3 regions of the Azospira restricta genome follow, and region 3 is predicted to be linked to each of the others. Evidence: predicted binding sites of a transcription regulator. Region 3 holds the regulator's gene; each other region holds the start of a gene.
What was found. The regulator FNR, encoded in region 3, switches genes on or off when oxygen is low (the NO sensors DNR and NnrR bind a similar motif). The targets are predictions, from matches to a motif close to TTGANCTAGNTCAA.

Region 1: a site for FNR is predicted at 2,646-2,659, ahead of IWH25_RS00020 (thiamine pyrophosphate-dependent enzyme). Genes of this name have one in related genera too.
Region 2: a site for FNR is predicted at 3,858-3,871, ahead of IWH25_RS00485 (OmpW/AlkL family protein). Genes of this name have one in related genera too.

Annotation. Positions count from the first base shown of each region.
Region 1 is NZ_CP064781.1:1,251-11,597, forward strand. It holds gene IWH25_RS00015 (indolepyruvate oxidoreductase subunit beta) at 56-691, opposite strand; gene IWH25_RS00020 (thiamine pyrophosphate-dependent enzyme) at 694-2,574, opposite strand; gene aceE (pyruvate dehydrogenase (acetyl-transferring), homodimeric type) at 2,901-5,594, shown strand; gene aceF (dihydrolipoyllysine-residue acetyltransferase) at 5,607-7,256, shown strand; gene lpdA (dihydrolipoyl dehydrogenase) at 7,272-9,071, shown strand; gene IWH25_RS00040 (hypothetical protein) at 9,795-10,343, shown strand.
Region 2 is NZ_CP064781.1:113,441-123,787, forward strand. It holds gene IWH25_RS00475 (substrate-binding domain-containing protein) at 1-379, shown strand, start outside; gene IWH25_RS00480 (EAL domain-containing protein) at 376-3,696, shown strand; gene IWH25_RS00485 (OmpW/AlkL family protein) at 3,948-4,598, shown strand; gene IWH25_RS00490 (WbuC family cupin fold metalloprotein) at 4,792-5,289, opposite strand; gene IWH25_RS00495 (hypothetical protein) at 5,286-5,537, opposite strand; gene dnaE (DNA polymerase III subunit alpha) at 5,557-9,030, opposite strand; gene IWH25_RS00505 (response regulator) at 9,156-9,959, opposite strand; gene IWH25_RS00510 (flavodoxin family protein) at 10,085-10,347, opposite strand, start outside.
Region 3 is NZ_CP064781.1:3,315,490-3,325,836, reverse strand. It holds gene IWH25_RS15860 (hypothetical protein) at 1-1,210, shown strand, start outside; gene IWH25_RS15855 (NnrS family protein) at 1,207-2,415, shown strand; gene IWH25_RS15850 (SirB2 family protein) at 2,420-2,815, shown strand; gene fnr (fumarate/nitrate reduction transcriptional regulator Fnr) at 2,844-3,593, opposite strand; gene hemN (oxygen-independent coproporphyrinogen III oxidase) at 3,697-5,091, shown strand; gene IWH25_RS15835 (sulfite exporter TauE/SafE family protein) at 5,177-5,842, shown strand; gene IWH25_RS15830 (heavy metal translocating P-type ATPase) at 5,839-8,253, shown strand; gene IWH25_RS15825 (sensor domain-containing protein) at 8,254-10,347, shown strand, end outside.

The DNA.
Region 1 (10,347 bases), 660 kb from region 3:
CTCGCCTTTCCCTTTGATCGGACGGGCTATTTTACCGCAAATCGGGCCGCCCCAATCAGGCGGAAACGGCCTCGCGCACGTCCTGCGTCCGCTGCGCCTCGGCGGCAGCGGCGCGGCCGGCGGCGAAGGCCTGCCGGTTCATCTCGATCACCTTCTCGCCCTTGCGGGCGAAGCGCTGCAGCACGCAGCGCTCGAGCGCCTCGGCCGAGAACGGCAGGTGGTCGGCGATGGCGCCGAGCATCACGGTGTTGCCGAGGCGGATGTCGCCGAGACCGTTGGCGATCGCCGAGGCGTCGAACGCGAAGACCCGCGCGCCGCTTTTGCGCATCTCGCCGACCGGATCGGCCGGGTATTCGAAGAGGCCCAGCTCGACGACCGGCGGCGCCAGGTTGCCGGTGTTGATCAGCGCCAGCGCGTCGGGGCGCATCATGTGCCGCCAGCGCATGCCTTCCGCCGCCTCGAAGGCGAGCAGGATGTCGGCGCTGCCCGGCGCGATCTGCGGCGACAGCACTTTCGGGCCGAAGCGCAGGTGCGACGAAACGACGCCGCCTCGCTGCGCCATGCCGGCGACTTCGGTCTTCTTGACGTCGTGGCCGAGCGCGATCGCCGCTTCGGCGAGGATCTCGGTAGCGGTCATGACGCCCTGCCCGCCGACGCCGACGACGAGGATGTTGGTGATGTTGTCGCTCATGTTCAGTGCCTCTGCAGTGCCTTGATCTGGATGACCTTGTCGGCGTGGACGATGGCGTCCGGCGCGCAGGGCTGGACGCACAGGCCGCAGCCGGTGCACACCGAGCTCTCGATGCGTACGAAGGCGAGGTCGACGGTCTTGCCCGACGGCTTGACCACGCTGTCGCGCTTGGTGACATGGATCGCCGGGCAGCCGGTGTCGAGGCAGTTGCCGCAACCGGTGCACTTGTCGTCGATGACGGTGAAGGGCTTCAGCTTGTGGTAGTCCTGGATCAGCACGCAGGGCTGGTTGGTGATGATCACCGACGGCTCGGGAATCTTCGTCTCGTCGCGCAGTGTCTTGAACAGCGTCGGCAGCTCGTACGGATTGACGACATGCACGCGCTCGTCCTTGACGCCGAGCGCCTTGACCAGCTTGGCGAAGTCGACGCGCGGCGCTTCCTCGCCATGGATGTCGCGGCCGTTGCCCGGGTTGTCCTGGCCGCCGGTCATGCCGACCGCGCGGTTGTCGAGCAGCAGCACGGTGACGTTGCCCTTGTTGTAGACGATGTCGAGCAGGCCCTGCATGCCCATGTGCAGGAAGGTCGAGTCGCCGATCACGGCGACGATCTTCTTGTCCTTGTCGCTCTCGCCGCGGCCCTTGTCGAGGCCGAGCGCCATGCCCATCGAGGCGCCCATCGAGATGCAGGCGTCGAGCGCGTTCCACGGATGGCCGAAGCCGAGCGTGTAGCAGCCGATGTCGCCGGAGATGGTGATGTTCCTGAGCTGCGACAGCGTGTAATAGACGCCGAGGTGCGGGCAGGCGACGCACATCGTCGGCGGCCGCGGGAACACCGGCAGCGGCGCGACGGCGCGCGCCGGCTTCTGCTCCGGCTCGGCGACCGCCTCGCCGAGCAGGCGGCCGACGGCCGGCTTCAGCACCGGCGGCGACAGCTCGCCCGAGCGCGGCAGGAGGTCCTTGCCGGCGAGCCGGATGCCCTGCGCCTTCAGCTCGGTCTCGAGCAGCGGCTCGACTTCCTCGACGACGACGCAGTTATCCACGGTCGCGGCGAAGGCGCGGATCTTCTCGAACGGCGCCGGGTAGCTGAGGCCCAGCTTCAGCACCGGCGCCTCGGGGAAGGCTTCCTTGACGTGCATGTAGGCCGGGCCGGAGGTGACGAAGCCGACGCGCCGATCGCTGCCGGCCTCGACGAAGTTCAGCGCCGAGACCTCGGCCTCGGCGCGCAGCTCGGCCTCGCGCTGGAACATCAGCGGGATGCGCTTCTGCGCCGCCCCCGGCACCATCACCCAGCGCGCCGGATCCTTCTGGAAGCCGGCGCCGACGTGCGCCACGCGCTCGCCGACGGTGACCAGCGCCTTGACGTGGCAGATGCGCGTCGTCATGCGCAGGATGACGACGGTCTGGAAGCGCTCGGACAGCGCGTAGGCGAGCTTCGTATATTCGTAGGCCTCCTGCGAGTCGGCGGGCTCCAGCACCGGCACGTGCGCGAAGCGCCCCCAGAAGCGCGAATCCTGCTCGTTCTGCGACGACGACAGGCCGACGTCGTCGGCGACCGCGATCACCAGGCCGCCGGCGACGCCGGTCAGCGTCAGCGTCATCAGCGCGTCGGAGGCGACGTTGAGGCCGACGTGCTTCATCGCGCAGAACGCGCGCGAGCCGGCCATCGCGGCGCCGAAGGCGACTTCGAGCGAGGTCTTTTCGTTCACCGACCACTCGGAATAGAGATCCGGGTAGGTCGAGATCACTTCCAGCATCTCGGTCGCCGGCGTGCCCGGATAGGCCGCCGCCACCTTCACGCCGGACTCCCACACGGCGCGCGCCACCGCCTCGTTGCCGGACATCAGAAGCCGGCTCTGCGCCGGCGCGGGCATCACTGCCGCCATGGAATCTCCTCGCTCAAACAATATGGTTCAAAAATATCAAATGAAAATACAGATTCTGTATCACTTCGGCGTTGATGCAGATCAACTCCCACACGCCACGGAGGGGCATGCGGGTGGTTACGTACTTTCCGGGGGTTGACATCTTCTTTCCGTATTGCGAGACTGCGTTTCGCAATATGAGAACGCGTTGATGCGGTGCAAAACCAAGACAGGGGAGCGCCGTATTAAGCTTGGCCGGACGCGACGCTATCCTTCGCGCATGGCACCTGGGCGCCGCGGTCCATCAGACCGTCGGCACAAGAACACTTCGCACACTGGAGACACCCATGGCAGCTCAATCCGACAACCCCAAAGCGGTCGACCTCGACCCGCAGGAAACCCAGGAATGGCGCGACGCACTGGCCGGCGTCGTTGACAAGGAAGGCGCCGAGCGCGCCCACTTCCTGATCGAAGACCTGATCGAGCAGGCGCGCGAGCAGGGCATCGACATCCCCTACAGCGCCAACACCGAATACATCAACACCATCCCCGCCGACCAGCAGCCGAAGTACCCCGGCAACCCCGACCTCGAACTGAAGATCCACAACTACATCCGCTGGAACGCGATGGCGATGGTCGTGCGCGCCAACAAGCACACCAACGTCGGCGGCCACATCGCCTCGTTCGCCTCGGCCGCCGCCCTCTACGACGTCGGCTTCTCGCACTTCTGGCACGCGCCGTCCGACAACCACGGCGGCGACCTGATCTTCTTCCAGGGGCACGCGGTGCCGGGCGTCTATGCGCGCGCCTTCATGCTCGGCCGGCTGACGCCGGAGCAGATGGAGAACTTCCGCCAGGAAGTCGACGGCAAGGGCATCTCGTCCTACCCGCACCCGTGGCTGATGCCGGACTTCTGGCAGTTCCCGACGGTGTCGATGGGCCTCGGCCCGATCCAGGCGATCTACCACGCCCGCTTCATGAAGTACCTCGCCAGCCGCGGCCTGATCGACGCCGCCAAGACCGAGCAGCGCAAGGTCTGGGCCTTCCTCGGCGACGGCGAGACCGACGAGGTCGAGTCGCTCGGCGCGATCGGCATGGCCGGCCGCGAGCAGCTCGACAACCTGATCTTCGTCATCAACTGCAACCTGCAGCGCCTCGACGGCCCGGTGCGCGGCAACGGCAAGATCATCCAGGAACTGGAAGCCGAATTCCGCGGCGCCGGCTGGAACGTCGTCAAGCTGATCTGGGGCACCCACTGGGACGCGCTGTTCGCGCGCGACAAGAAGGGCATCCTGAAGAAGCGCATGATGGAATGCGTCGACGGCGAGTACCAGACCTTCAAGGCGAAGAACGGCGCCTACGTGCGCGAGCACTTCTTCAACACGCCGGAACTGAAGGAACTGGTCGCCGACTGGACCGACGACGAGATCTGGAATCTCAACCGCGGCGGCCACGACCTGTTCAAGATCTTCTCGGCCTACGACCGCGCGATCAAGCACAAGGGCCAGCCGACGCTGATCCTGGCGAAGACGATCAAGGGCTTCGGCATGGGCGACGCCGGCGAGGCGATGAACATCAGCCACCAGGCGAAGAAGATGGATCTCGACCAGATCCGCCGCTTCCGCGACCGCTTCGCGCTGCCGGTGCCGGACGACAAGCTCGGCGAGCTGCCCTTCCTGACCTTCGACGAGGGCTCGCCGGAACAGACCTACCTGCGCGAGCACCGCCTGGCGCTCGGCGGCTTCCTGCCGCAGCGCCGGCGCAAGGCGGCGCCGCTGGTGGTGCCGCCGCTGACGACCTTCGACGCGCTGCTGAAGGCCTCGGGCACCGGCCGCGAGCTGTCGACGACGATGGCCATCGTGCGCATCATGAACATGCTGCTCAAGGACAAGCAGGTCGGCCAGCACATCGTGCCGATCGTCCCCGACGAGTCGCGCACCTTCGGCATGGAAGGCATGTTCCGCGCGGTCGGCATCTGGAACCAGGAAGGCCAGAAGTACGTTCCGGAAGACCATGACCAGCTGATGTTCTACAAGGAGTCGAAGACCGGCCAGGTGCTGCAGGAAGGCATCAACGAGGCCGGCGCGATGAGCGACTGGATCGCCGCCGCCACCGCCTACTCGGTGCACAACGTGCAGATGATCCCGTTCTACATCTGCTACTCGATGTTCGGCCTGCAGCGCACGATGGACCTCGCCTGGGCCGCCGGCGACCAGCGCTGCCGCGGCTTCCTGGTCGGCGGCACCGCCGGCCGCACGACGCTGAACGGCGAAGGCCTGCAGCACGAGGACGGCCACAGCCTGATCCTGTCCAACCTGATCCCGAACTGCGTCAGCTACGACCCGACCTTCCAGTACGAGGTCGCGGTGATCGTCCAGGACGGCCTGCGCCGCATGTACCAGGAGCAGGAGGACATCTTCTACTACCTGACCGTGATGAACGAGAACTACGAGCATCCGGAAATGCCGGCCGGCGTCGAGCAGGACATCTTGAAGGGCATGTACCTGTTCAAGAAGGGCGCCGTCGCCTCCGGCAAGAAGGCCGCGCCGCGCGTACAGCTGCTCGGCTCGGGCACCATCTTCCGCGAGGTCATCGCCGCCGCCGAGCTGCTCAAGCAGGACTGGGGCGTCGACGCCGACCTGTGGGGCTGCCCGTCGTTCAACGAACTGGCGCGCAACGGCAACGACGTGCAGCGCTGGAACCTGCTCAACCCGGCCGAGAAGCCGAAGCTGTCGCACGTCGAGAACTGCCTCAACGACACGCGCGGCCCGGTCGTCGCCGCGACCGACTACATCCGCCTGTTCGCCGACCAGATCCGCCCGTTCGTCAATCGCCGCTACGTCACGCTCGGCACCGACGGCTTCGGCCGCTCCGACACGCGCGAGAAGCTGCGCCACTTCTTCGAGGTGGACCGCCGCTGGATCACGCTGGCCGCGCTGAAGGCGCTCGCCGACGACGGCGAGATCGACCGCAGCAAGGTCGCCGAGGCGATCCTGAAGTACGGGATCGATACCAACAAGCCGAACCCGATGTCCGTCTAAGGAGGAGCCGACATGAGCAATATCGTGGAAGTGAAGGTTCCGGACATCGGCGACTTTTCCGACGTGCCGGTCATCGACGTCTTCGTCAAGCCGGGCGACACGGTCAAGGTCGACGACGCGCTGGTCACGCTCGAATCGGACAAGGCGACGATGGACGTGCCCTCGTCCGTCGCCGGCACCGTCAAGGAAGTGAAGGTCAAGCTCGGCGACCGCGTCTCCGAAGGCGCCGTCGTCATCACCGTCGAGACCGGCGCTGCGGCCGCGGCCCCGGCCCCCGCTGCGGCGGCTCCGGCGCCCGCCCCCGCTGCCGCCCCTGCCCCGGCCGCGGCCGCGCCCGCGGCGGCGCCTGCCGCGGCCGGCGGCGCCATCGAAGTGAAGGTGCCGGACATCGGCGACTTCAGCGAGGTGCCGGTGATCGACGTCTTCGTCAAGGTCGGCGACACGGTCAAGGTCGACGACGCGCTGGTCACGCTCGAATCGGACAAGGCGACGATGGACGTGCCCTCGTCCGTCGCCGGCGTCGTCAAGGAAGTGAAGGTCAAGCTCGGCGACAAGGTCTCCGAGGGCTCGGTGATCGTGATCGTCGAGAGCGCCGGCGGCGCCGTCGCCGCGGCGCCCGTATCTGCCACCACTCCGGCTGCCGCGCCGGCGCCCGCTGCCGCACCGACGGCGGCGCCCGCCCCCACCGCGACGACCGCCCCGGCGGCGGCCCCGGCTGCCGTCGCGCCGACGCTGCCGCTCGGCAGCAAGGCGCACGCCAGCCCGTCGGTGCGCGCCTTCGCCCGCGAGCTCGGCGTCGACCTCGCCAAGGTGCCGGCCACCGGCCCGAAGGGACGCATCCTCAAGGAGGACGTCAGCAAGTTCGTCAAGGGCGTGATGACGGCACCGGCCGCTGCCGCCGGCGGCGGCGCCAGCCTCGGCGGCGGCCTCGACCTGCTGCCGTGGCCGAAGGTCGACTTCGCCAAGTTCGGCGAAATCGAAGTCAAGCCGCTGTCGCGGATCAAGAAGATCTCCGGCCAGAACCTCGCCCGCAACTGGGTGATGATCCCGGCGGTGACCTTCCACGAGGACGCCGACATCACCGACCTGGAAGCCTTCCGCGTGCAGCTGAACAAGGAGAACGAGAAGGGCGGCGGCGCCAAGCTGACGATGCTCGCCTTCCTCGTGAAAGCCTGCGTCAAGGCGCTGCAGAAGTTCCCCGAGTTCAACAGCTCGCTCGACGGCGACAACCTGGTGATGAAGAAGTACTTCAACATCGGCTTCGCCGCCGACACGCCGAACGGCCTGGTCGTGCCGGTGATCAAGAACGCCGACAGGAAGTCGGTGTTCGAGATCGCCCAGGAATCCGGCGATCTGGCCAAGCAGGCGCGCGACGGCAAGCTGAAGCCCGCCGACATGAGCGGCGCCTGCTTCACGATCTCCAGCCTCGGCGGCATCGGCGGCACCTACTTCGCACCGATCGTCAACGCGCCGGAAGTCGCCATCCTCGGCGTCAACAAGTCGGCGATGAAGCCGGTGTGGGACGGCAAGCAGTTCGTGCCGCGGCTGATCCTGCCGCTGTCGCTGACCGCCGACCACCGCGTCATCGACGGCGCGCTGGCCACCCGCTTCAACGTCTATGTCGCGCAGCTGCTGGCGGACTTCCGCCGCGTCGCGCTGTAAGCGAAGGAGAGCGACATGAGTCTCGTTGAAGTGAAGGTTCCGGACATCGGCGACTTCACCGACGTCCCGGTCATCGACCTGTTCGTCAAGGTCGGCGACACGATCAAGGTGGACGACGCAATCGTCACGCTGGAGTCGGACAAGGCGACGATGGACGTGCCGTCGACCGTCGCCGGCACCGTCAAGGAAGTGCTGGTCAAGCTCGGCGACCGCGTCAAGGAAGGCGTCGCGCTGATCAAGGTCGAGGCCAGTGCAGGAGCCGCTGTGGCGGCGCCGGCTCCGGCCGCGGCAGCGCCGGCCGCTGCTCCCGCTGCGGCACCAGCCGCCCCGGTGACTGCTCCGGCCGCCGCCAGCCACGGCGGCACGGCCGACATCGAGTGCGACATGCTCGTCCTCGGCGCCGGCCCCGGCGGCTACTCGGCGGCGTTCCGCGCCGCCGACCTCGGCCTGAAGACGGTCATCGTCGAGCGCTACGCGACCCTCGGCGGCGTCTGCCTGAACGTCGGCTGCATCCCGTCGAAGGCGCTCTTGCACGTCGCCGCGGTGATGGACGAGGCCGAGCACATGGCCGACCTCGGCATCGCCTTCCAGAAGCCGCAGGTCGACATCGACAAGCTGCGCGCACATAAGGAGAAGGTCGTCGGCAAGCTGACCGGCGGCCTCGCCGGCATGGCCAAGGGGCGCAAGGTCGACATCGTGCGCGGCTACGGCAGCTTCCTCGACCCCAACCACATCGAGGTCGAGCTGACCGAAGGCAAGGCGCAGGACAAGACCGGCGGCAAGAAGACGATCCGCTTCAAGAACTGCATCATCGCCGCCGGCTCGGCCGCGGTGCACCTGCCCTTCATCCCGCGCGACCCGCGCATCGTCGACTCCACCGGCGCGCTCGAACTGCGCACCGTGAACGGCGAACTGCCGAAGAAGATGCTGGTCATCGGCGGCGGCATCATCGGCCTGGAAATGGCGACCGTCTACTCGACGCTCGGCACCCGCGTCGACGTCGTCGAGATGATGGACGTGCTGATGGCCGGCCCCGACCGCGACGCGGTCAAGGTCTGGGAGAAGCAGAACCTGCACCGCTTCGACAAGGTCATGCTGAAGACCAAGACGGTCGCCGTGGACGCCAAGGACGACGGCCTCTACGTCAAGTTCGAGGGCGAGGGCGCACCGGCCGAAGCGGTGAAGTACGACATGATCCTGCAGTCCGCCGGGCGCACCCCGAACGGCAGGAAGATCGGTGCCGAGAAGGCCGGCGTCATCGTCAACGAGCGCGGCTTCATCCCGGTCGATGCGCAGATGCGCACCAACGTGCCGCACATCTTCGCCATCGGCGACATCGTCGGCCAGCCGATGCTGGCGCACAAGGCGGTACATGAAGCGCACGTCGCCGCCGAAGTCGCCGCCGGCCACAAGGTCGCCTTCGACGCCACCGTGATCCCGGGCGTCGCCTACACTCACCCGGAAGTGGCGTGGGTCGGCTACACCGAGGACCAGGCGAAGAAGGAAGGGCGCAAGGTCGACACCGCCAAGTTCCCGTGGGCCGCCTCCGGCCGCGCCATCGCCAACGGCGCCGACTACGGCTTCACCAAGCTGATCTTCGACGCCGAAACGCACCGCGTCATCGGCGGCGCCATCGTCGGCCCCTCGGCCGGCGACATGATCGGCGAAGTGTGTCTCGCCATCGAGATGGGCGCCGACGCCGTCGACATCGGCAAGACCATCCACCCGCACCCGACGCTGGGCGAAACGGTGGGGATGGCGGCGGAAGTGGCGCACGGCAGCTGCACCGACGTGCCGCCGGCGAAGAAGAAGTAAGCGGCGGCAACGCCATCACGAAAAAGGGCGACGGAATCTCCGTCGCCCTTTTTATTTGCGCGTGACGGCAAGACCCGCGGTACGTCCTCTCGACAGCAACCCGCCGCATTTGTATCCTGCCATCATTCATTCGCATGGCATTGGCGCCGATCGCGGCAGGGTGGACGGCAGATTTGCCGCCTTTCCTCCGACGACGCCGGGTTTGCGCGCCGCCTATCCCGCCTGGGGGCAATGCACCATGGAGTTTTCACAGTTGCAACAGGGACTTGAAGCAACACCCACCACCAGAATAGGCGGCAGGGTATACGTCAAATATGCCATCTACTAATAATTGGGCGTCATGAACACAGCAGCGTTAGCGTCAGTTCTTCGTCAAGAAGGGTTCAAGGAAAGCTCATATTCGTTGGTCGGCGCGGCCCCTGACGAGGCATTGTGCCTTCGCGAAGAGCAGGGGCGATGGTGCGTCTTCTATGCGGAACGCGGCCTACAAACAGGCAAGGAGTTCTTCGCCAGTGAAGAGGCTGCATGTGACCATTTCCTAAATGAAATGAGAGCCGACCCCACTACGCGTTCCAATTGGAAGAGCGGCTTCAGCATGCTCAAGGACAAATCCCATGAGTAATCGTGAACTGCCGCCCAACCCGGCAGTCGAGCGGACCTGCGCGAAAAGCCGCGCAGGCCGCTCACTTCTACGTTAGAGCCCGCTGTCAAGAGTTATCGCGTATGAACGAAATGTCCCCAACCACAGCTCGCTCGTCGTTCGTCACCGTCCTCGCCTGGATATTCATCGTCGGAGGCGGCTTCACGACCTTCATCTCCGTTGTCCAGAACGTGATGCTCACATCCTTCTTTCCAGTCGATCAGATGCAAACGGCAAATGGGGCAGAGAACATGCCGGCCGTGGCTCTCTTCATGTTGAATCATATGCAGCTTTTCTTCGCTGCCTTCCTAGTCCTGTCACTTACGGTCTTTGTCTCGTCTATCGGCCTGCTAAAGCGTAAGAACTGGGCTCGCGTCGTATTTATCGGCCTATTCGTTCTTGGCATACTCTGGAATGTCGCAGGCATTTTCATTCAGAACGCCATTTTTTCCGCAATGCCAGCTCCACCACCTGGTGCCCCCCAAGAATTCAAGGCTCAAATGGAATCTATGGCCAATGTGATGTTGGTCTTCTCATTAGTAATGGCCGTTGGCGTTAGCGTACTGTTTGGCTGGCTCATCAAGCGTCTCCTATCTCCTGAAATTCGTCAGGAGTTTTCCAGTGGGCTCTAACCTT
Region 2 (10,347 bases), 770 kb from region 3:
CGGCACGCGCACGGTGCTCGACTCCGCCTTCGGCGTCGGCCGCGCGGTCAGCGCCGGCATCGTCGAACTCAACTCCAACCTGGCGGTGGTGCTCTACGTCACCGCCGACCCGCAGGCGATCGGCTACGTCTCGGCCGGCGCCTACGAACGCGCGCGGCAGCGCGGCCTCGGCATCAAGGCGGTGCGCCTCGGCGGCTTCACGCCGAGCGCGCAGTTCTGCGTCGGCAGCCATTACCCGCTGTGCCGCCCGCTGCTGCTGGTGAAGCGGCGCAGTACGGCGCCGACGCGGACGCAGGCGCTGCTCGAAGGCGCGCTCGGCGGACCGCTCGGCGACGACCTGTTCGTCCGCCACGGCTTCGCACCGGCGGCCGCGCCATGAGCGCCACCGCCCGCTCCCGCGCGCAGTCGCTGCGCACCCGCCTGTGGGCGTTCTTCTCGGCGCTGTGCCTGTTCATCGCCGTCGGCGCGCTGCTCAACCTGCACAACCTGCGCGCCGACCAGCAGTTCCTCGAGAAGAGCCTGATCCCCAACCTGCTCGCCGAACAGCGTGCCGAGAAGCTGCGCCAGATCGTCGTCGACATGATGCGCATGGTGTACCAGGCGAGCTTCGAGCGCGACGAGGCCTTGCTCTACGAGGCCGGCGCGCAGGCGGCCGCGTTCTTCGACGCGCACGAGGCGCTCGGCATGCAGCTGCGCGCGCTGCCGGCCGACGGCCCGAACTACGCGCAGACGCTGGCGCACCACGGGCGCATCGGCAACAGCTTCCGCCACGTCACCAGTTCGGCGCTGTCGCTGCTCGCCGACAGCCCGCGCAGCGGGCGGGCGACCGAGGCCGACCTCGCCAACCTGCGCTTCTCGACGGCAGCGCTGACCGACGAGCTGAGCCGCTTCGTCGGCATCCTCGCCAGCGACATCGACGAGGTCGTCGCGGCGACGCAGCGGCGCATCGCCCAGGCGCGGCAGCAGCAGCTGGCGTCGATCGCCGTCGCACTGCTGGCGATGGGCGCGTTCTTCGTCTTCCTGTCGTCGCGGCTGGTCGGCCCGACGCGCGCGCTGTTCGACTTCGTCATGCGCGCCAAGCACGCGCCGCTGGACGTCGCCGAGCGCTACCAGGGCAGGCACGACGACGAGATCGCCGCGCTCGGCACCGGCATCAACACGTTGCTCGACCGGCTGCAGGAAGTCGGCGTTTCGCGCGACTTCGTCGACCGCGTTTTCGACACGGCGCCGCTGGCACTGCTGATCGTCGGCCCCGACCAGCGCATCCGGCGCAGCAACCTGAGCGCGCGCGAGCTGCACGGCGCCAACCCGGACGGCGAACGCATCGAGCAGCTGCTGGTGCACGGCGAAGGCAGCGAGGAGAACGAGGGCCTGTGGCGCAGCGCCGACGGCCGCGGCGTACCGGTGCTGGTGTCCACCGCCGACATCTTCGACCGGCAGATCGGCGGCGCCGGGCTGGTCATCGGGCTCGCCGACCTGTCGCTGCGCAAGCACACCGAGAATGCGCTGCGCCGGCGCGAGCGGCTGCTGCAGGCGGTCGCCGCCGCCGGCAGCCTGCTGCTGACGCGGCGCGACGACAACCCGATCCCGGAGACGCTGCGCCTGGTCGGCACGGCGATCGGCGCCGACCGCGGCAACCTCATCGAGGTGCATGCCGGCGGCGACGGCGGCCCGTCGCTCGCCAGCCTGCGCCATGAATGGTGCGCCGACGGCATCGAGTCCTTTCTCGGCCGCCAGGAAACGCTGAACATCGACTGGCAGCGCACGCTGCCGCGCTGGCACGCGGCGCTGACCGCCGGCCGGCCGTTCACCACCACCTTCGACGAAGCCGGCGATAGCGAACGGGAGTGGCTGGCCGTGCGCAACATCGCCTCGGTGATCGCGCTGCCGATCCGCCTCGACGGCGCGCTGTGGGGGCTGATCGCGTTCTGCGACACGCACCAGCCGCGGCGCTGGGAGGAAGGCGAGAGCGAGGTGCTGCAGACCGTCGCCGCCGACATCGGCCACCTCATCCTGCAGGAGCAGGCGCTGTCGCAGCTGCGGCTGTCGGCCCGGGTCTTCGCCGAGAGCGGCGAGGCGATCGCGGTGACCGACGCGCGCGGCAACTTCGTCTCGGTGAACCGCGCCTTCAGTGAAGTCACCGGCTACGCACCGGCCGAGGTGCTCGGCAAGAACCCGCGCCTGCTGCAGTCGGGCCGCCACGACCGCGCCTTCTACGCGGCGATGTGGCAGCAGATGGCGGCGACCGGCGGCTGGCAGGGCGAGGTCTGGAACCGGCGCAAGTCGGGCGAGATCTACCCGGAGTGGCTCAACATCTCGGCGGTGCGCAGCCCGGCCGGCGAGATCACGCACTACGTCGCGATCTTCTCCGACATCACCGAGCGCAAGGCGGCGCAGGCGCGCATCGAATACCTGGCGCACCACGACCCGCTGACCGGGCTGCCCAACCGCTCGCTGCTGCGCGAGCGGCTGGAGCAGGAAATCGGCCGCGCGCGCCGCAACGAGAACAAGGTCGGCGTGCTGTTCCTCGACCTCGACCGCTTCAAGACGGTCAACGACTCGCTCGGCCACGCGGTCGGCGACCGCCTGCTGCGCGAGGTCGCCAACCGGCTGCGCGGCTGCCTGCGCGAATCCGACGTCGTCTGCCGCCAGGGCGGCGACGAGTTCATCGTGCTGCTGCCCGAGCTGAAGACGACCACCGACGCCGCGCACGCGGCGAAGAAGATCATGGAGGCGCTCGCGCACCCGATCGACGTCGGCGAGCAGCTGGTGCACACCTCGTTCAGCATCGGCATCGCGCTCTTCCCCGAGGACGGCCACACCACCTCGGCGCTGCTGAAGGCGGCCGACCTCGCGATGTACCACGCCAAGGAGAGCGAGCGCGGCAGCTACCGATTCTTCACCGCCGAGCTGAACGCGCGCGCGGTCGAGCGCCTGGAGCTCGACGGCAAGCTGCGCGACGCGCTGCGCCTCGGCGAATTCGAGCTCTTCTTCCAGCCGCAATGGTCGCTCGCCGACGGGCGGCTGACCGGGGTCGAGGCGCTGGTGCGCTGGCGCAACGGCGGCGGACTGATCTCGCCGGCGCGCTTCATCCCGGTCGCCGAGGACAACGGCCTGATCATCCCGCTCGGCGCCTGGATCCTCGAGGAGGCCTGCCGCACCGCGGCGCGCTGGCGGCGCCAGGGACACGACCTGACAGTGGCGGTGAACGTCTCGCCGGTGCAGCTGCGCCGCGACGACATGGTCGCCCGCGTGCGCGACGTACTGGCGCGCAGCGGGCTGCCGGCGCACGCGCTGGAGCTGGAGATCACCGAGTCGCTGATGATGGGCGACGACCTGCCGGTGCTCGACATGCTGGCGGCGCTGAAGGAACTCGGCATCAAGCTGGCGATCGACGACTTCGGTACCGGCTATTCCAACCTCGCCTACCTGAAGCGTTTCAACGTCGACCGGCTGAAGATCGACCAGTCCTTCGTCCGCGACATCGACCGCAAGCCGGACGCCGCAGTGATCGTCAGCGCGGTGATCGGCATGGGCCGCCGTCTCGGGCTCAACACGCTGGCCGAGGGGGTCGAGACCGAGGCCGAGCGCACGGCGCTGCTGCACGCCGGCTGCGACGACGTGCAGGGCTACCTGCTCGGCCGCCCGATGCCGGGCAAGGACCTCGACGCGCTGCTCACCCGCCAGCTCGCCTGAGCGCGGCCGGCCCCGCTTCCCTTCCCGTTTCCCCGCCGCGCGCCGACCTTCCGGCGACGGATGGTGCAGCACAACATCTGCAACACCCTTTCCCGATCAACACGTTGTGATAGATCGCCACCTCTCAAAAATCAAAAAATGTTGCCGCACATCAAAATCCGTTGACTTAGATCAAAACCTTACGGAGCGTAGGGCTATACCCTCCCTAGCAATCAAAATTACTTATTAACCAACCGATCAGGGAGATCACCATGCATTCCAGCCTGAAGCTTCTCGCCCTCTCGGCGGCGCTTGCCGCCGCCCTGCCCGCCGCCGCGCAGCAAAGCGCGGAAGGCAACTGGCTCGTCCGCGTGCGCGCCGTGCACGTCGACACCGCCAACAAGTCGTCGGCGATTCCGCTGCTCGCCGTGCCGTCGAACGCGATCCACGTCGAGAACAAGACCATTCCCGAGCTCGACATCAGCTACTTCTTCACCAAGAACATCGCCGCCGAACTGATCCTGACCGTGCCGCAGAAGCACGACGTCAAGGTCACGGGCAGCGCCCTCGGCGCCTTCAAGGCGGGCAGCTTCTACCTGCTGCCGCCGACGCTGACCGCGCAGTGGCACTTCAACCCGGACGGCGACTTCCGCCCGTACGTCGGCGCCGGCATCACCTACTCCGACTACTCGGCTGTCAAGCTGAGCGTTCCCGGCGTCGCCAAGCTGAAGCTCGACAACGACTACTTCGGCCCGGCGGTGCAGGTCGGTTTCGACTACAAGCTGACGAAGAACCTGTTCCTCAACCTCGACGTGAAGAAGGCCTACGTGCGCAGCGACCTCGAAGCGGAAGGCCTGGGCAAGGTTTCCCGCGTCAAGGTCGACCCGCTGCTGATCGGCGTCGGCCTCGGCTGGCGCTTCTAAGCGCAGTACGCGCAGCCCCGGCAAGCTGCCGGGGCGATCGGGTGCCGCGCCGGCGCCGGGGGGTTGCCGGCGGCAAGCACAAGGGTCGGGCCGCAAGGCCCGGCCCTTTTTTCATGCGCGACAGGGGAGGAAGGGAAGGCCGGGGTCAGCCGCCGCCGAAGGGGATTTCTTCGCGATGTGCAATGCACATCGCTCAGGCAGCGGGAAACAGCGCCTGCAGCTGCCGCCAGTAGCCGACGGCCGCGGGTTCGCCCTCGGCCGGCGCCCACGGCGCCTTCTCGGCCGAGGCGAGCGGCCGGTAGGGGCCGGACTTGGCCTCGAAGATGATCGTCCCCGGCGCCAGCGCGACGACCGTGTGCCAGGTGCCGTGCGCGATGTCGATGCCGAGCCGGTCGCCGCCGGCAGCCAGCCGCCAGGTCTCGGCGACCGCACCGGCGTCGTCGAAGCGGATCACGCCCAGCTCGCCGCGCAGGACGAGGATGGTCTCGTCCTTCAGCGGATCGACGTGGCGGTGCGGCGGCAGGTAGGAATCCGGCTCGATCGCGTTGAGCAGCCGGTGCGCCGGAAAATCGTCGGCCGGGTGGAAGTTGTGGTTGGCGCGCCGGCGCGGCCGCGCCGCGGCGTCGGCGGCGACCGCGTCGAGCAGGTCCCGGTCGATCAGGCGCACTTGCACGACACCTCCGGCGCTCACTTCAGGTTGTTCGCCGCCATCGACAGCGCGGTGTTGCCGACGAAGCCGACCCGGATGTTGCGCTGCTCGTCGCCCCAGACGCACTGGCGGACGCCGATCACCTCGTCGCAGCGGCTCGGCTGGCCGAGGATGGCGACGATCTCGTCGTAGCTCTGGCCGGTTTTCAGGCGGTTGTAGTTGTCCATGTTCACCTTGCTGCACGCGGCGAGCAGGAGCGAACAGAGCAGGAGGATCAGCGAACGGCGCATCGGCGGTCTCCGAAAGGGGTTATTGGTAACGGATTTCGACCGCTTCCGCGCTCAGCCATTCGCCGAGCGCGTTGAGCAGTTCGTCCTCGAGGCGGACGCGGGCGCCGTCGCCGAGCGCCAGTTCGCACTGCGCCTCGCCGTTGCGGTAGGCGAGCCGCACCGGACAGACGCCCGGCGTGTAGGCGGCGAGCAGCGTCTTCAGCCGCTGCGCGGCGGCGCGATCGTTGCTGACCTGGCCGTTGAGCGACAGGCGCAGCTCGCGCGCGAAGCGGCCGCGGGCGTCGGCCAGCGTCATGATGCGCTCGGCGGTGACGCGCACCTTGCCCTCGCCGGCGAAATCGTCCTTCGACACCTTGCCCTCGACGACCAGCACCTCGTCCTCGCGGATCTTGCCGCGCTCGGCGTCTAGCACCTCGTTGTAGACGGCGACCTCCTGCGGCGCAGTCCCGTCGTCGAGCGTGACGAAGGCCATCTTGCCACGCGTGGTGAGCTTGGTGCGCGTCGCCGTCACCAGCCCGGCCATCAGCTGCAGGTCGCGCGACGGCTCGAGCTTGTCCAGCGTGCGCCGCACGAAACGGCGGACCTCGGTCTTCACCGCGTTGAACGGGTGGCCGGAGAAGAAGAAGCCGAGCGCGATCTTCTCTTCCATCAGCCGCTGCTTCTCGTTCCAGCGCGCCACCTCGACGTACTGCGGCGCGTGTTCCTCGGCCGCTGCCCCGATGTCGAAGAGGCCGGCCTGCATCGCGTTGCGCTCGGCCTGCTCGGCCCATTCCATGGCGATGCCGACCGAGGCCAGCAGCCGCGCACGGTGCGCCTCACCGCCGTCCCTGGCGTCGATCGCGTCGAAGGCGCCGGCACGGATCAGCGCCTCGATCGTGCGCCGGTTCACCAGCCGCTTGTCGACGCGCTTGCAGAAATCGAAGAGGTCGACGAACGGCCCGCCGCTCCTGCGCGCCTCGAGGATGCAGTCGACCGCCTGCTGGCCGGTGCCCTTGACCGCGCCGAGGCCGTAGCGGATGGTCCTGGCGTCGACCGGAACGAAGCGGTAGTCGGATTCGTTGACGTCCGGGCCGAGGACGGTGATGCCGTTCTTCACGGTGTCTTCGTAGAAGATCTTCACCGTGTCGGTGTTGTCCATGTCCGAGGACATCGTCGCCGCCATGAAGGCCGCGCAATGGTGCGCCTTCAGCCACGCGGTGTGGTAGGTGACGACGGCGTAGGCGGCGGTGTGCGACTTGTTGAAGCCGTACTCCGCGAACTTGGTCATCAGGTCGAACAGCTGCTCGGCCAGCGCCGGATCGTAGCCCTTCTTCCTCGCGCCCTCGGCGATGGTCTCGCGGTGCTTGGCCATCTCCTCGGGCTTCTTCTTGCCCATCGCCCGGCGCAGCATGTCGGCGCCGCCCAGCGTGTAGCCGCCGATGATCTGCGAGATCTGCATCACCTGTTCCTGGTACACGATGACCCCGTAGGTCGGTTCCAGGCAGGCCTGCAGATCCGGATGGAAATAATCGATCTTCTGCTGGCCCTTCTTGCGCAGGATGAAGTCGTCCACCATCCCCGAGCCGAGCGGGCCGGGACGGTAGAGCGCGAGCACGGCGATGATGTCCTCGAAGCGGTCGGGCGCCAGCTTCTTGAGGAGCTTCTTCATGCCTTCCGATTCGACCTGGAAGATCGCCGTCGTATTGGCGTCCTTCAGGATCTGGTAGGCGGCCGGGTCGGTGAAGGGCAGCGCGTTGAGGTCGGGCTTCGTGCCGGTGAGCTGCTCGACGTAGCGCACGGCGAGGTCGATGATGGTCAGGTTGCGCAGGCCGAGGAAGTCGAACTTGACCAGGCCGACCTTCTCGACGTCGTCCTTGTCGTACTGCGAGACCACCGAGGCGCCGCCGTCGGCCGAGTAGAGCGGGCAGAAGTCGGTCAGCTTGCCTGGCGCGATGAGCACGCCGCCGGCGTGCATGCCGACGTTGCGGGTCAGGTCCTCGAGCTTGCCGGCGAGCTCGAACAGTTCCTTGACCTCTTCCTCGGCCTCCATCTTCTCGCGCAGCTGCGGCTCGACCTCGAGCGCCTTCGACAACGACAGCGGCTTGTTCTGCTCGACCGGGATCAGCTTCGAGAGCGAGTCGCAGAAGTTGTACGGCATGTCGAGCACGCGGCCGACGTCGCGGATCACCGCCTTCGACGACATCGTGCCGAAGGTGGCGATCTGCGACACCGCGTCCTTGCCGTAGGCCTCGCGCACGTACTCGATGACGCGCCAGCGGTTGTCCTGGCAGAAGTCGATGTCGAAGTCGGGCATCGACACCCGTTCCGGGTTGAGGAAGCGCTCGAACAGCAGCGCGTACTGCAGCGGGTCGAGGTCGGTGATGCCGAGCGAGTAGGCGACCAGCGAGCCGGCGCCGGAACCCCGGCCGGGACCGACCGGGACGCCGTTGTTCTTGCCCCACATGATGAAGTCGGCAACGATCAGGAAGTAGCCGGGGAAGCCCATCTGCACGATGGTGTCGGTCTCGATCTTCAGCCGCGCGTCGTAGGCCGGGCGCTCGCGCTGGCGCACCTCGGGGTCGGGGAAGAGCTGCGCGAGGCGCACTTCCAGCCCCTTCGCCGCCTCGTTGCGGAGGTGGTCGTCGAGGGTGACGCCCGCGGGGGTCGGGAACAGCGGCAGGTAGTTCTTGCCGAGCGTGATCTCGAGGTTGCAGCGGCGCGCGATCTCGACCGAGTTCTCGAGCGCCTCGGGCAGGTCGGCGAAGAGCTCGGCCATCTCCGCCGAACTCTTGAAGTACTGCTCCTCGGTGAACAGCTTCGGCCGGCGCGTGTCGCCGAGCACGTAGCCCTCGGCGATGCAGACGCGCGCCTCGTGCGCCTTGAAGTCGTCGCGGTCGAGGAACTGGATCGGGTGCGTCGCCACCAGCGGCAGGCCGAGGTCGGCGGCGAGGTCGGCGGTGGCGGCGACCAGCGCCTCCTGCTGCGCATGGCCGGCGCGCTGCACCTCAAGGTAGTAGGCGTTCGGGAACATCTCCGCCCAGGCCCTGGCGCGGCCCTCGGCGAGCGGCCGGTTGCCGCCGAGCAGCGCCTCGCCGACGTCGCCCAGCGCCGCGCCGGAGAGCGCGATCAGGCCGTCGACGCCGACTTCCTGCAGCATCAGCCGCGACACTTCGGCACGGCCGCGGGTACGCGGCGCCAGTTGTGCACGGGTGAGAATCTCGCACAGCTGCAGGTAGCCGCTGCGGTTCTTGCACAGCAGCAAGAGGCGCGACGGGCGGTCGGGGTCGGCCTCGTGCGTCAGCCAGACGTCGGCGCCAAGCACCGGCTTGACGCCCTTGCCGCGCGCCGCGGTGTAGAACTTGACCAGGCCGAAGAAATTGTTGAGGTCGGTCAGCGCCAGCGCCGGCATGCCGTCGGCGACGGCGCGGGCGACCGCGTCATCGATGCGGACGATGCCGTCGGTGACGGAGTACTCGCTGTGCAGGCGGAGGTGGACGAAGCGCGGGTCGGACATAGACCGCGAATTTTACCCCTTCGCGTCGCCTCGCCGACGGCCAAGTTGACGCCGCGGCGGCAAGCCCCTGAAAACAAAAACGAAGATATTTCCGGCCGCAAGCGGGTGGCGGCGGCAGCGCCGGCTCAGCTCTCGCGGCCGGCCAGCGCCCGCTCGATCAGGCGCTTGATCGTCTGCGGCTCGAAGGGCTTGTCGCAGATCGCCGAGACGCCGGCCTGCTCGACCGCCGCCAGCCGGCTCATGTTCGACTCGCTGGTCACCATCAGGATCGGTACCGAGCTCTGCCAGCTCTGCTGGCGGATGTACTCGACCAGCGCGCGGCCGTCCATCTCCGGCATGTTGTAGTCGGTGATCACCAGGTCGACCATCGTGTCGGCGAGGATCGCCACCGCCTGCTTGCCGTCCGCCGCCTCGATGAACTCCTCGATGCCGAGGTTGCCGAGCACGTGGCGGATGAAGTGGCGGGAGTTGGCGCTGTCGTCGACCAGCAGCACGCGCAGGCGCTCGAGGTCGGCATCGACCTCCAGCATCTCGTGCGGCTCGATGAGGTCCGTCGCCGCGCGCAGCGCCTTTTCCAGCTGTGCCGGCGAAAACGGCTTCGGCAGCAGCGCGCAGGCGCCGGACTGGCGGATCGGGTTGAGCACCTGCGGCCGCGTCTCGCTGGAGATCAGCACGAAGGGCTGGTCGGCCAGCGCCGGTTCGGCACGCAGCGCATGGATCAGGTCGACGCCGGTCATGTCCGGCAGGTAGAAGGCGCTGACGGTCAGCGACGGCGGCCGCTCGCGCAACCGCGCCAGCGCCGCCGCGCCGCTGTCGACGACCTCGACGCGCGTGACGTCGAGGCCGGCGAGCTGGTCGCGGATGATGCGCGCCTGCACCGGCGAGGGTTCGACGAGCAGGACGCTGAGATCGTGGTACGAAGCGGACATGAGAAGGCTCCCGGCAGGCCCGGCGCGGGCCGCGATGCCGGAACTATACCGCGAGCGGCGGGCACCGAGGCCCGCCGCCGGTCCGCCCGCCGCTTCCGCAGGGCGGCGAGGCGAGCCCGCGGCGCTCAGTTGCGCCCGCGCCGCAGCGCCGCCGCCGTCTCGGCGACGCGCGCGCCGAGGTGCGTGGCGGTCTTCAGGTCGCTCTCCAGCATCGCCTCGGCGCCCTGGTCGGCATTGGCCTGCGCCATCGCGCCTATGAAGCCGCCGAGCCGGTTGAGGTCGTGCACCGAGCCCTGCGAGTTGTTGTTGCCGGGCATCAGGCCGAGGCCGGCCCACAGCATGCCGTGCTGGTTGGCGAAGACCATCATCTGCAGCAACGTCGCCAGCT
Region 3 (10,347 bases):
GCTGGTCGGCGGCGGCGACGCCTTCGCCTCGCGCTGGTCGCCGGGCGCACTGGCGCTGACGCACTTGATCGCGGTCGGCTTCGTGCTGCAGGTGATGCTCGGCGCGCTGATCCAGATCCTGCCGGTGGTCGCCGGCGCCAACCTGGCCGGGCCGCTGTGGGTGGCGCGGCTGGTGCATGCGCTGCTGGTGCCCGGCGCGCTGTGCCTGGTCGCCGGCTTCCTCGGCCTGTTCCCGGGCTTTGCGCCGGCCGCCGTGCTGCTCGTCGCCGGCGTCGGCCTGTTCGTCGTCGCCGCGGCGCGCGCGCTGCTCGGCGTGCCGTCGACCAGCCATACGATCGGCGGCCTGAAGGTCGCGCTGGCCTCGCTCGCCGTCGTCGTCGGCCTCGGCGTCGCGCTCGCCGGCGGGCTGGAGGCGCGCTGGTCGCTGCCGCTGGTCGATACCACCCACGTCCATGCCGGCTGGGGGCTCGGCGCCTGGGGGGTCGGCCTGCTCTCGGCAGTGGCCTACGTCGTCGTGCCGATGTTCCAGCTGACGCCGCTCTATCCGCGCTGGTTCAGCCGCGCCTTCGGCGGCGTGCTGTTCGCGGCGGCGACGCTGCTGGCGGCGGCGACGCTGTCCGGCCGCGCCGTCGCCGGCGAGCTGCTGCAGGCGCTGCTGGTCTGGCTGGCGGCGGCCTTCTGCGCGATGACGCTGTGGCTGCAGGCGCGCAGCAAGCGGGCGCGCCCCGACGCGACGCAGCGCCTGTGGCGCGGCGGCCTGCTCTGCGGGCTCGCGGCCTGCCTGCTGTGGGCGCTGGCGGCGCTGGTGCCGGCCATCGGCGAACGCGACGAATGGCCGCTGCTGTTCGGCGTGCTGGTGCTCGCCGGCGGCTACATGTCGGTGGTCGTCGGCATGCTCTACAAGATCGTCCCCTTCCTGGTCTGGCTGCATCTGCAGAATCGCGGCCGCGGCAAGGTGACGGCGCCGAACATGAAGGCGGTGCTCGCCGAGCCGCCGATGCAGCGGCAGATGCGCGTGCATTTCGCCGCCTGCGCGCTGCTCGCCGCCGCCGTGCTCTGGCCGGCGTGGCTGGCGCGGCCGGCCGGGCTGGCGCTGGCGCTGTCGGCGGCGCTGCTCGCCGCCAACCTGTTCGCCGCGCTCGGCGTCTACCGCCGCCATGCGGCGCTGGTCGACCGCCGGCTGGCGGAACTCGCGGGAGGCCGGGCATGAACCTGCGCCACGTCTTCTTCGCCGCGCCGCACCGCGTGATGTTCTTCGCCGGCGGGCTGCAGGCGCTGTTCGGCATGGCCTTCTGGGCGAGCGACCTCGGTGCCCGCTACGCCGGCCTCTACGCGCCGCTGCCGTGGCCGGCGCCGGCGACCTGGCTGCACGCGGCGCTGATGCTGTACGGACTGTTCACCTTCTTCATCTTCGGCTTCCTGATGACGGCGCTGCCGAAGTGGGTGGCGCAGGGGCCGCTCGAGCAGCGGCAGTACGTGCCGGCCTTCGTCGTCCTCGCCGCCGGCTGGGGGCTGTTCTACGCCGGCCTTGCCGCGGCGCCGCTGCTGCCGCTCGGCATGCTGGTCGCCGCCGCCGGCTGGGGGCTCGGCTGGCGCGCGCTGTTCGCCAGCGTGCACAGCTCGATCAGCGAGCACAAGACGCATGCCTGGGTGGTGCTGGCCGCGCTCGCCGGCGGCGGCGGCGGCCTCGTGCTGTTCGCTGCCGGCATCGCATTCACGCAGCCGGCGCTGGTCGCGGCGGCGATCGAGATCGGCCTCTGGCTGTTCCTGGTGCCGGTCTTCTTCACCGTTACCTACCGCATGCTGCCGTTCTTCTCCGGCAGCGTCATCCGCGGCTACGACGAATACCGCGGCCGCACGCCGTACTGGATCGTACTCGGCTGCTGCGCGCTGCACGCGGCACTGGCGGTCGGCGAGCTGCGCGCCTGGCTGTGGCTGCCGGACCTCGCCGGCGGCACCACCGCACTCTGGCTGTCGTGGCGCTGGCAGCTGCGCAAGGCCTTCGTCTCGCACCTGCTGGCAATGCACCACTTGGCCGGCGTCTGGCTCGGCGTCGCCTTCCTGCTCTTCGCCGCGCAGAGTCTGGCGGCGTTCGCCGGCAGCGGCTGGGGCGGTAGGGCGCCGCTGCACGCGCTGACCGTCGGCTATTTCGCGTCGATCCTGGTCGGCATGGCGACGCGGGTGACGCTCGGCCATTCCGGCCGGCTGATCTCGTCGGACGTCTGGGCCTGGCGGCTGTTCTGGCTGTTCCAGGGGGTGGCGCTGCTGCGCATCGGCGGCGAATGGGCGACGGAACTCGGCGCCTTCAATCCGGTCTGGCTCAGTGCGCTCGGCTGGCTGGGCGTGTTCGGCATGTGGGGCCGCGTGCACCTGCCGATGTTCCTCAAACCCCGCCCCGACGGGCGAGCAGGCTAGGTCGATGAGCTATCTGATCCTCAAGCACATCCACGTCACCGCGGTGGCGCTTTCCGGCACCGGCTTCCTGCTGCGCGGCCTGCTCATGCTGCGCGCGTCGCCGCTCCTGCAGACGCGGCTGGCGAAGGTGCTGCCGCACGTGATCGACACCATCCTGCTCGGCAGCGCGCTGGCGATGGTGATAATCAGCGCGCAGTACCCGTTCGTGTTGTCCTGGCTGACCGCCAAGGTCATCGGCCTGCTCGCCTACATCGGCTTCGGCATGATGGCGCTGAAGCGCGGGCGTACCAAGGCGCAGCGCGCAGCCTGGTTCGTCGCCGCGCTGGCGGCCTTCGCCTACATCGTGTCGGTGGCGCTGACGCGCGACCCGCGCGGCGTGCTGGCGCTGCTCGCCGGCTAGGGCGGCGCGGGGCAGGGTGGTCGGCGGTTCAGCCGCGGCCCTGCTGGTGGTTCATCAACTGCTTGAGACCGGGGATGTTGAGGATGCGCACGTGCTTCTGCTGCACGGCGATCAGGCCTTCCTCCTGGAAGCGGGAGAAGGCGCGGCTGACGGTCTCCAGCTTCAGGCCGAGGTAGCTGCCGATCTCCTCGCGCGTCATGCGCAGGTAGAACTCGGCCGGCGAGTAGCCGCGCGCGGTGAAGCGCTGCGACAGGTTGAGCAGGAAGGCGGCCAGCCGTTCCTCGGCGCGCATCGTGCCGAGCAGCATCATCACGCCGTGGTCGCGGACGATCTCGCGGCTCATCACCTTGTGGAAATGGTGCTGCAGCGTGTGGATCTCGCGCGACAGGCCTTCGAGGTGCGAGAACGGGATCGCGCACACTTCGCTGTCTTCCAGCGCGACCGCGTTGCAGGAATGGATTTCGGTGCTGATGCCGTCGAGGCCGAGCAGCTCGCCGGTCATCTGGAAGCCGGTGACCTGTTCGCGGCCGTCCTCGAGCAGCACGTCGGTCTTGAAGAAGCCGCTGCGCACCGCGAAGATCGAGTCGAACGGCTCGCCGGCGCGGTACAGGTGCTCGCCGCGCTTCAGCCGGCGGCGGTTGGAAACGAGTTCGTCGAGCTTTTCCACCTCGTCGTGGGAGAGCCCCATTGGCAGGCAGAGTTCGTGCAGGTTACAGTTGGAGCACGCCGTCTTCACTTCGACCAGCGAAATCGGGGTTGCGATCTTTCTGTTAGGCATTTCCGCTCCGGCGTTTGAGGGGTCTAAAGCCCCTTTGATCCATGTCAACGTGCGCGTTTACGGGGCACACGATAATCCGTAGCACACCAACCGCTCAACACCAATGAACTTCGCCGCACCCAACCTCGTCTTCGACCCGCAGATTCTCCGCCGCTTCGACATCAACGGTCCCCGCTACACGTCGTACCCGACCGCGGACCGCTTCGTCGAGGCCTTCGATGCGGAGGCCTACAAGCTCTGGCTGGGAAAGCGCAACATCGGCGGCATCAGCCGACCGCTGTCATTGTACTTCCATATCCCGTTCTGCAACACCATCTGCTACTACTGCGCCTGCAACAAGATCATCACCAAGGATCACGGGCGCTCGGCCAAGTACCTGAAATACCTGGCGAAAGAGCTGGACCTGCAGAGCCAGTACCTGGACGGCACGCACGACGTCATCCAGCTGCACTGGGGCGGCGGCACGCCGACCTTCCTCTCGCACGACGAGATGCGGCAGCTGATGGCCTCGACCCGCAAGCACTTCAACCTGCTCGACGGCGGCGAATACTCGATCGAGGTCGACCCGCGCAAGGTCGACGTCGCCACCGTGCAGCTCCTCGGCGAGCTCGGCTTCAACCGCATGAGCCTCGGCGTGCAGGACTTCGACGAGCGCGTGCAGCAGGCGGTCAACCGCATCCAGACCGAAGAGGAAACCGAGACCGTGATCCGCGCCGCGCGCGGCAACGGCTTCAAGTCGGTGTCGATCGACCTGATCTACGGCCTGCCGTTCCAGACGGTGATGGGCTTCAACCGTACGCTCGAGCGCGTGCTGGCGATGGACCCCGACCGCCTGTCGATCTACAACTACGCGCACCTGCCGAGCCTGTTCAAGCCGCAGCGCCGGATCGCCGACGCCGACCTGCCGTCGCCCGACACCAAGATGCAGATCCTGTCGCTGGCGATCCGCAAGCTGACGGAGGCCGGCTACGTCTACATCGGCATGGACCACTTCGCCAAGCCCGAGGACGAGCTCGCCGTCGCCCAGCGCCAGGGCCGGCTGCACCGCAACTTCCAGGGCTACTCGACCTACGCCGACTGCGACCTGCTGGCCTTCGGCATCTCGGCGATCGGCAAGGTCGGGCCGACCTACGAGCAGAACGTGAAGACGCTCGACGAGTACTACGACCGCCTCGACGCCGGTATCCTGCCCGTCTATCGCGGCATCGAGCTGTCGGCCGACGACATCCTCCGTCGCGCGATCATCCAGGCGCTGATGTGCCACTTCGAGCTGTCGCTCGAATCGATCGAGATCGCCCACCTGATCGACTTCCGCAAGTACTTCGCCGCGGAGCTCGAGGACCTCAAGGAGATGCAGGCGGCCGGGCTGGTCAACATCGACGACAAGTGGATCACCGTGCTGCCGCCGGGACGCATGCTGGTGCGCGCGATCTCGATGGTCTTCGACCGTTACCTGCGCGCCGACCGGCAGCGCACGCGCTATTCGAAAGTCATTTGAGGGGCGGGGGGCTGGGGACCAGGGGCTAGAGTAAAATACGCAGGTTTATTGCTAGCCTCTAGCCCCTGGTCCCCAGCTCCTCTTAATGCCCGATTCCGGTTATCTCGCGCTGTTCCTCGTCGGCCTGCTCGGCGGCACGCACTGCGTCGGCATGTGCGGCGGCATCGTCGGCGCGCTGTCGCTGGGTGGCCCGTCGCGGCTGTCGCTGCACCTCGCCTACAACCTCGGCCGCATCCTCTCATACGGCTTCGCCGGCGCGCTGGTTGGCGCCGTCGGCGGCGCGCTGGCGCTGTCCGGCCAGCTGCCCGTGCGCCTTGCGCTGCATGCTGCGGCCAGCCTGATGCTGATCGCGCTCGGCCTCTACCTGATCGGCGTCACGCGCGCGCTGGCCTTCACCGAACGCCTCGGCCAGCGGCTGTGGCGGCGCATCCAGCCGCTGACGCGGCGCTTCCTGCCGGCCGACACCCCGGCGCGCGCCTTCCCGCTCGGCCTGCTGTGGGGCTGGCTGCCCTGCGGCCTGGTCTATAGCGCGCTGGCGACCGCGCTCACCGCCGGCTCGCCGGCGCGGGGGGCGCTCTTGATGCTGGCCTTCGGCGCCGGCACGCTGCCCAACCTGCTGCTCGCCGGGCTGCTGCTCGCGCGGCTGCGCGCCTTCGTGCAGCAGCCGTGGCTGCGCGGCGTCGCCGGCGCGACGGTCGCCGGCTTCGGCGTCTGGGGGCTGTTCGGCGTCTGGCGGCTGGCGGCCGCATGAGCGCCTCCGTGCCCCGCGACCTCTCCCGCCAGTTCGACCTGCCGATCGGCGGCATGACCTGCGCCGCCTGCGCGACGCGCATCGAGAAGGTGCTCAACCGGCTGCCCGGTGTCGACGCCAGCGTGAACCTCGCCGCCGAGCAGGCGCGCGTGCGCCTCGCCGACGCGGCGACGACGCCGGCGGCAGTGGTCGCCGCGATCGAGAAGGCCGGCTTCAGCGTGCCGCCGCAGACCGTCGAGCTGGCGATCGGCGGCATGACCTGCGCCGCCTGCGCGGCGCGCATCGAGAAGGTGCTGCGCCGGCTGGACGGCGTCGAGGCCAGCGTCAACCTCGCCGCCGAGCGTGCGCGCGTGCGCTACGTGCCCGGCCGCGCGATGCCGGCCGACCTGATCGCCGCGATCGGGAAGGCCGGCTTCGGCGCCCGCGTCGCCGACGACCGTTCGCGCGAGGAGGAACAGGCGCGCCGCGCCGCGGCCTGGCGCGCCGAGCTCGCCCGCTTCTGGATCGCCGCGGCGCTGACGCTGCCGCTGCTGGCGCAGATGCTGTGGATGTTCGGCGCCGACGGCGGGCATGGCGCCGAGCCGCTGCCGCGCTGGCTGCAGCTCGCGCTGGCGACGCCGGTGCAGTTGTGGATCGGCCGCCGCTTCTACGAGGGCGGCTGGAAGGCGCTGCGCGGCGGCGGCTGGAGCGGCGCCAACATGGACGTGCTGGTCGCGCTCGGCACGACGATGGCCTGGGGCTTCTCGGCGGTGGTGACGGTGCTCGGCCTCGACCATCGCCACGTCTATTTCGAGGCCTCGGCGGCGGTGATCACGCTGGTGCTGATGGGCAAGCTGCTCGAGGCACGCGCCAAGGCCGGCACCACCGCGGCGATCGAGGCGCTGATCCGGCTGCGTCCGCGCAGCGCGCGCATCGAGCGCGACGGGCAGCTGCTCGAGGTCGCCGCCGATGCGCTGCTGCCCGGCGACGTCTTCATCGTCCGCCCGGGCGAGAGCGTGCCGGTCGACGGCGAGGTGCTCGCCGGCGCCTCGAGCGTCAACGAGGCGATGCTGACCGGCGAGAGCATGCCGGTGGCGAAGGCCGCCGGCGACCGCGTCTTCGCCGCGACGCGGAACGAACTCGGCCAGCTGCGCTGCCGCGCCACCGGCGTCGGCGAGCATACGCTGCTGGCCGGCATCATCCGCCTGGTGGCCGAGGCGCAGGGCTCGAAGGCGCCGGTGCAGAAGCTCGCCGACCGCATTTCGGCGGTCTTCGTGCCGGCGGTCTGTTTCGTCGCGCTCGTCACCTTCGCCGGCTGGTGGCTCGCCGGCGATCCTGCCGAGGCGCTGACCAGTGCCGTCGCCGTGCTGGTCATCGCCTGCCCGTGCGCGCTCGGGCTGGCGACGCCGACGGCGATCATGGTCGGCACCGGCCGCGGTGCCGCGGCCGGCATCCTGGTAAAGAACGCCGAGGCGCTGGAGCGCGCCGAGCGCGTCGGCGTCGTCGCCGTCGACAAGACCGGCACGCTGACGCGCGGCGAGCCCGAGGTGACCGACGTGGTCGCCGTCGGCATCGCCGCCGGCGAGGCGCTGCGGCTCGCCGCCGCGCTCGAGCAGGGCTCCGAGCACCCGCTGGCGCGCGCCGTGCTGGCACGCGCCGCGGCGGCCGGCGTCGCCGTGCCCGCGGTCGCCGATTTCCGGGCGATCCCCGGCCAGGGCGTGACGGGCGTTGTCGACGGTCGCGCGCTTTCCCTCGGCGCCGCCGACTGGGCGGCGGCGGGCGCTGCCGGCGACGACGTGCGCCGGCTGCAGGACGAGGGCAAGACCGTCGTCGCGCTCGCCGAAGGCGGCCGCCTGCTGGCGCTCTTGGCGATCGCCGACCCGCTGCGGCCGGGAGCGGTCGCAGCGGTGGCGGAGCTGCAGGCGATGGGGTTGGCGGTGGTGATGCTCACCGGCGACAACGCGGCGACCGCCGCCGCGGTGGCGCGCGCCGCCGGCATCGCCGACTTCCGCGCCGGCATCCTGCCCGGCGACAAGGCCGCCGCGGTGAACGCGCTGAAGGGCAGCGGGCGCGCGGTGGCGATGGTCGGCGACGGCATCAACGACGCGCCGGCACTGGCCGCCGCCGACATCGGCTTCGCCCTCGGCGCCGGCTCCGACGCGGCGATCGAGGCCGCCGACCTGACGCTGATCGGCAGCGACCTGAAGGGCGTCGCCGACGCCATCCGCCTGTCGCGGGCGACGCTCGGCAAGATCCGGCAGAACCTGTTCTTCGCCTTCCTCTACAACGTCATCGGCATCCCGCTCGCCGCCCTCGGCCTGCTCAACCCGGTCGTCGCCGGCGCGGCGATGGCGCTGAGTTCGGTCTCGGTCGTCTCCAACTCGCTGCTGCTGCGGCGCTGGCGGCCGCGGGCGCACGGGAGGAAGGCGTAGATGAACACACCCGGTCAGGCGCAGGACGTGACGCCGGCGGCGGACGACGGCGCGCTGCTGCGCGAGATCCTCGATTGCGCCGAGCCGATCGTCTATCGCGCCGATCTCGCCGGCGACGCCTACGACTACGTCAGCGCCAGCGGCGAGCGCGCGCTCGGCGCGCCGCTCGCCGAGCTGCGCCGGCGCGGCCTGGCGGTGCTCCGCGAGCGCATGCCGGCCGCCGACTACGCGCGCGTCAGCGCGCATTTCCAGGCGCTCGCCGCGGCGGCGCCGGGGCGGCAGACGCGGACGCGGGTCGACTACCGGCTGCAGCTGCCCGACGGCCGGCTCGCCTGGTTCAGCGATGCGTGCACGGTCACCGCCGACGCCGACGGGCGGGCGACCGCGGTCTTCGGCATCGCCACCGACGTCAGCGAGCACAAGCGCACCGAGGCCTCGCTGCAGGAAAGCGCGCACCTGCTCGCCGACTTCTTCGCGCAGTCGCTCGACGGCTGCTTCGTGCTGCGCTTCGCCGCGCCGCTGCCGGCGCAGGGCGCCGCCGCCTGGCTCGACGGCCTGCGCTTTTCGCGCGTCAGCGATACCTTCGCCGCGCAGTGCGGGACGACCGCGGCGGCGCTCGCCGGCGCCGGCCCGGACGCGCTGCCGGTGCGCGACGCCGCGGCCTGGCGGCAGGCGCTGGCCGACTGCCTGGCGGCGAAGCACCGCGTCGCCGTCCTCGAGTTTGCGCCGCGCGCCGAGGCGCCGGCGTGGGTCGAGATGCAGCTGCTCGCCGACCTCGACGGCGACGGCCGCGCACTCGGCGTCTTCGGCATGCAGCGCGACATCTCGCAGCGCGTCGCGCAGGAGCGGGCGCTGCGCGAGAGCGAGGCCAAGTACAGCGGCATCATGCGCGCGGCGCAGGTCGGCATCTTCATGCTGCAGGACGCGCGCTTCGTCTACGTGAATCCGCGGCTGGCCAACTACTTCGGCTACAGCGAGGAGGAGCTGCTGGCGATGGGGCCGCTCGACGTCGTCGCGCCCGAGCAGCACGACTGGCTGCGCGAGCAGATGCGCCGGCGCGCCGCCGGCGAGCCCGGCTTCCCCTACGAGCTGACCGGCGTGCGCAAGGACGGCAGCCGCTTCCCGATGGCGATCATGGGCGTGCCGGCGACCTTCAGCGGCGAGCCGGCCTCGGTCGGCACCGTCTTCGACCTGACCGCGCAGCGCCTGGTCGAGGACCAGATCGTCGAGTCGCGCAACCGCTACCGTGCGCTGTTCGAGTCGGCGCAGGACGCGATCATCGTCATCGACGGCGCGGCCGGCACCATCGTCGAGGCCAACGTCGCCGCCGAAATCCTGTTCCGCCGCCCGCGCGAGCAGCTGCTGCGGCTGCCGTCGGCGGACATCTTCCCGCCCGACCGGCGCGCCCGCCACGAGGTCGAGCTGCGCCGGCACATCACCGCCGGCGGCGAGGCGCCGGAGGAGATGCGCATCCGCAACGCCGACGGCGAGGACGTGCCGGTCGAGGTCAGCACCAGCGTCGTCGAGAACGGCGGCCGCAAGCAGCTGCAGGCGATCTTCCGCGACATCTCGGCGCGGCGCCGCGCCGAGGAGGGGCTGCGCCTGGCGCAGCGGGTGTTCGACGTCGGCGAGGAGGTGATCCTGATCACCGATGCCGAGCGCCGCATCATCACCGTCAACCCGGCCTTCACCCGCGTCACCGGCTTCAGCCGCGAGGAGGCGGTCGGCCAGACGCCGGGCTTCCTCAGCTCCGGCCGCCAGCCGCCCGAGTTCTACGCCGCGATGTGGGCGGCGATCGAGCGCGACGGCGTCTGGCAGGGCGAGCTGTGGAACCGGCGCAAGAACGGCGAGGTGTTCCCGGCCTGGCTGACGATCAGCGCCTACCGCGACAGCGAAGGCAAGGTCATCAACTACATCGGCATCTCGTCGGACATCTCCGAGCGGCACGCGGCGGAAGCGCGCATCCGCCAGCTCGCCTACTACGACCCGCTGACCCGGCTGCCCAACCGCACGCTGCTGCAGGACCGCGTCGACCAGGTGCTGGCGCAGACGCGGCGCGAGGGCACGCTGGCGGCGCTGCTGTTCATCGACCTC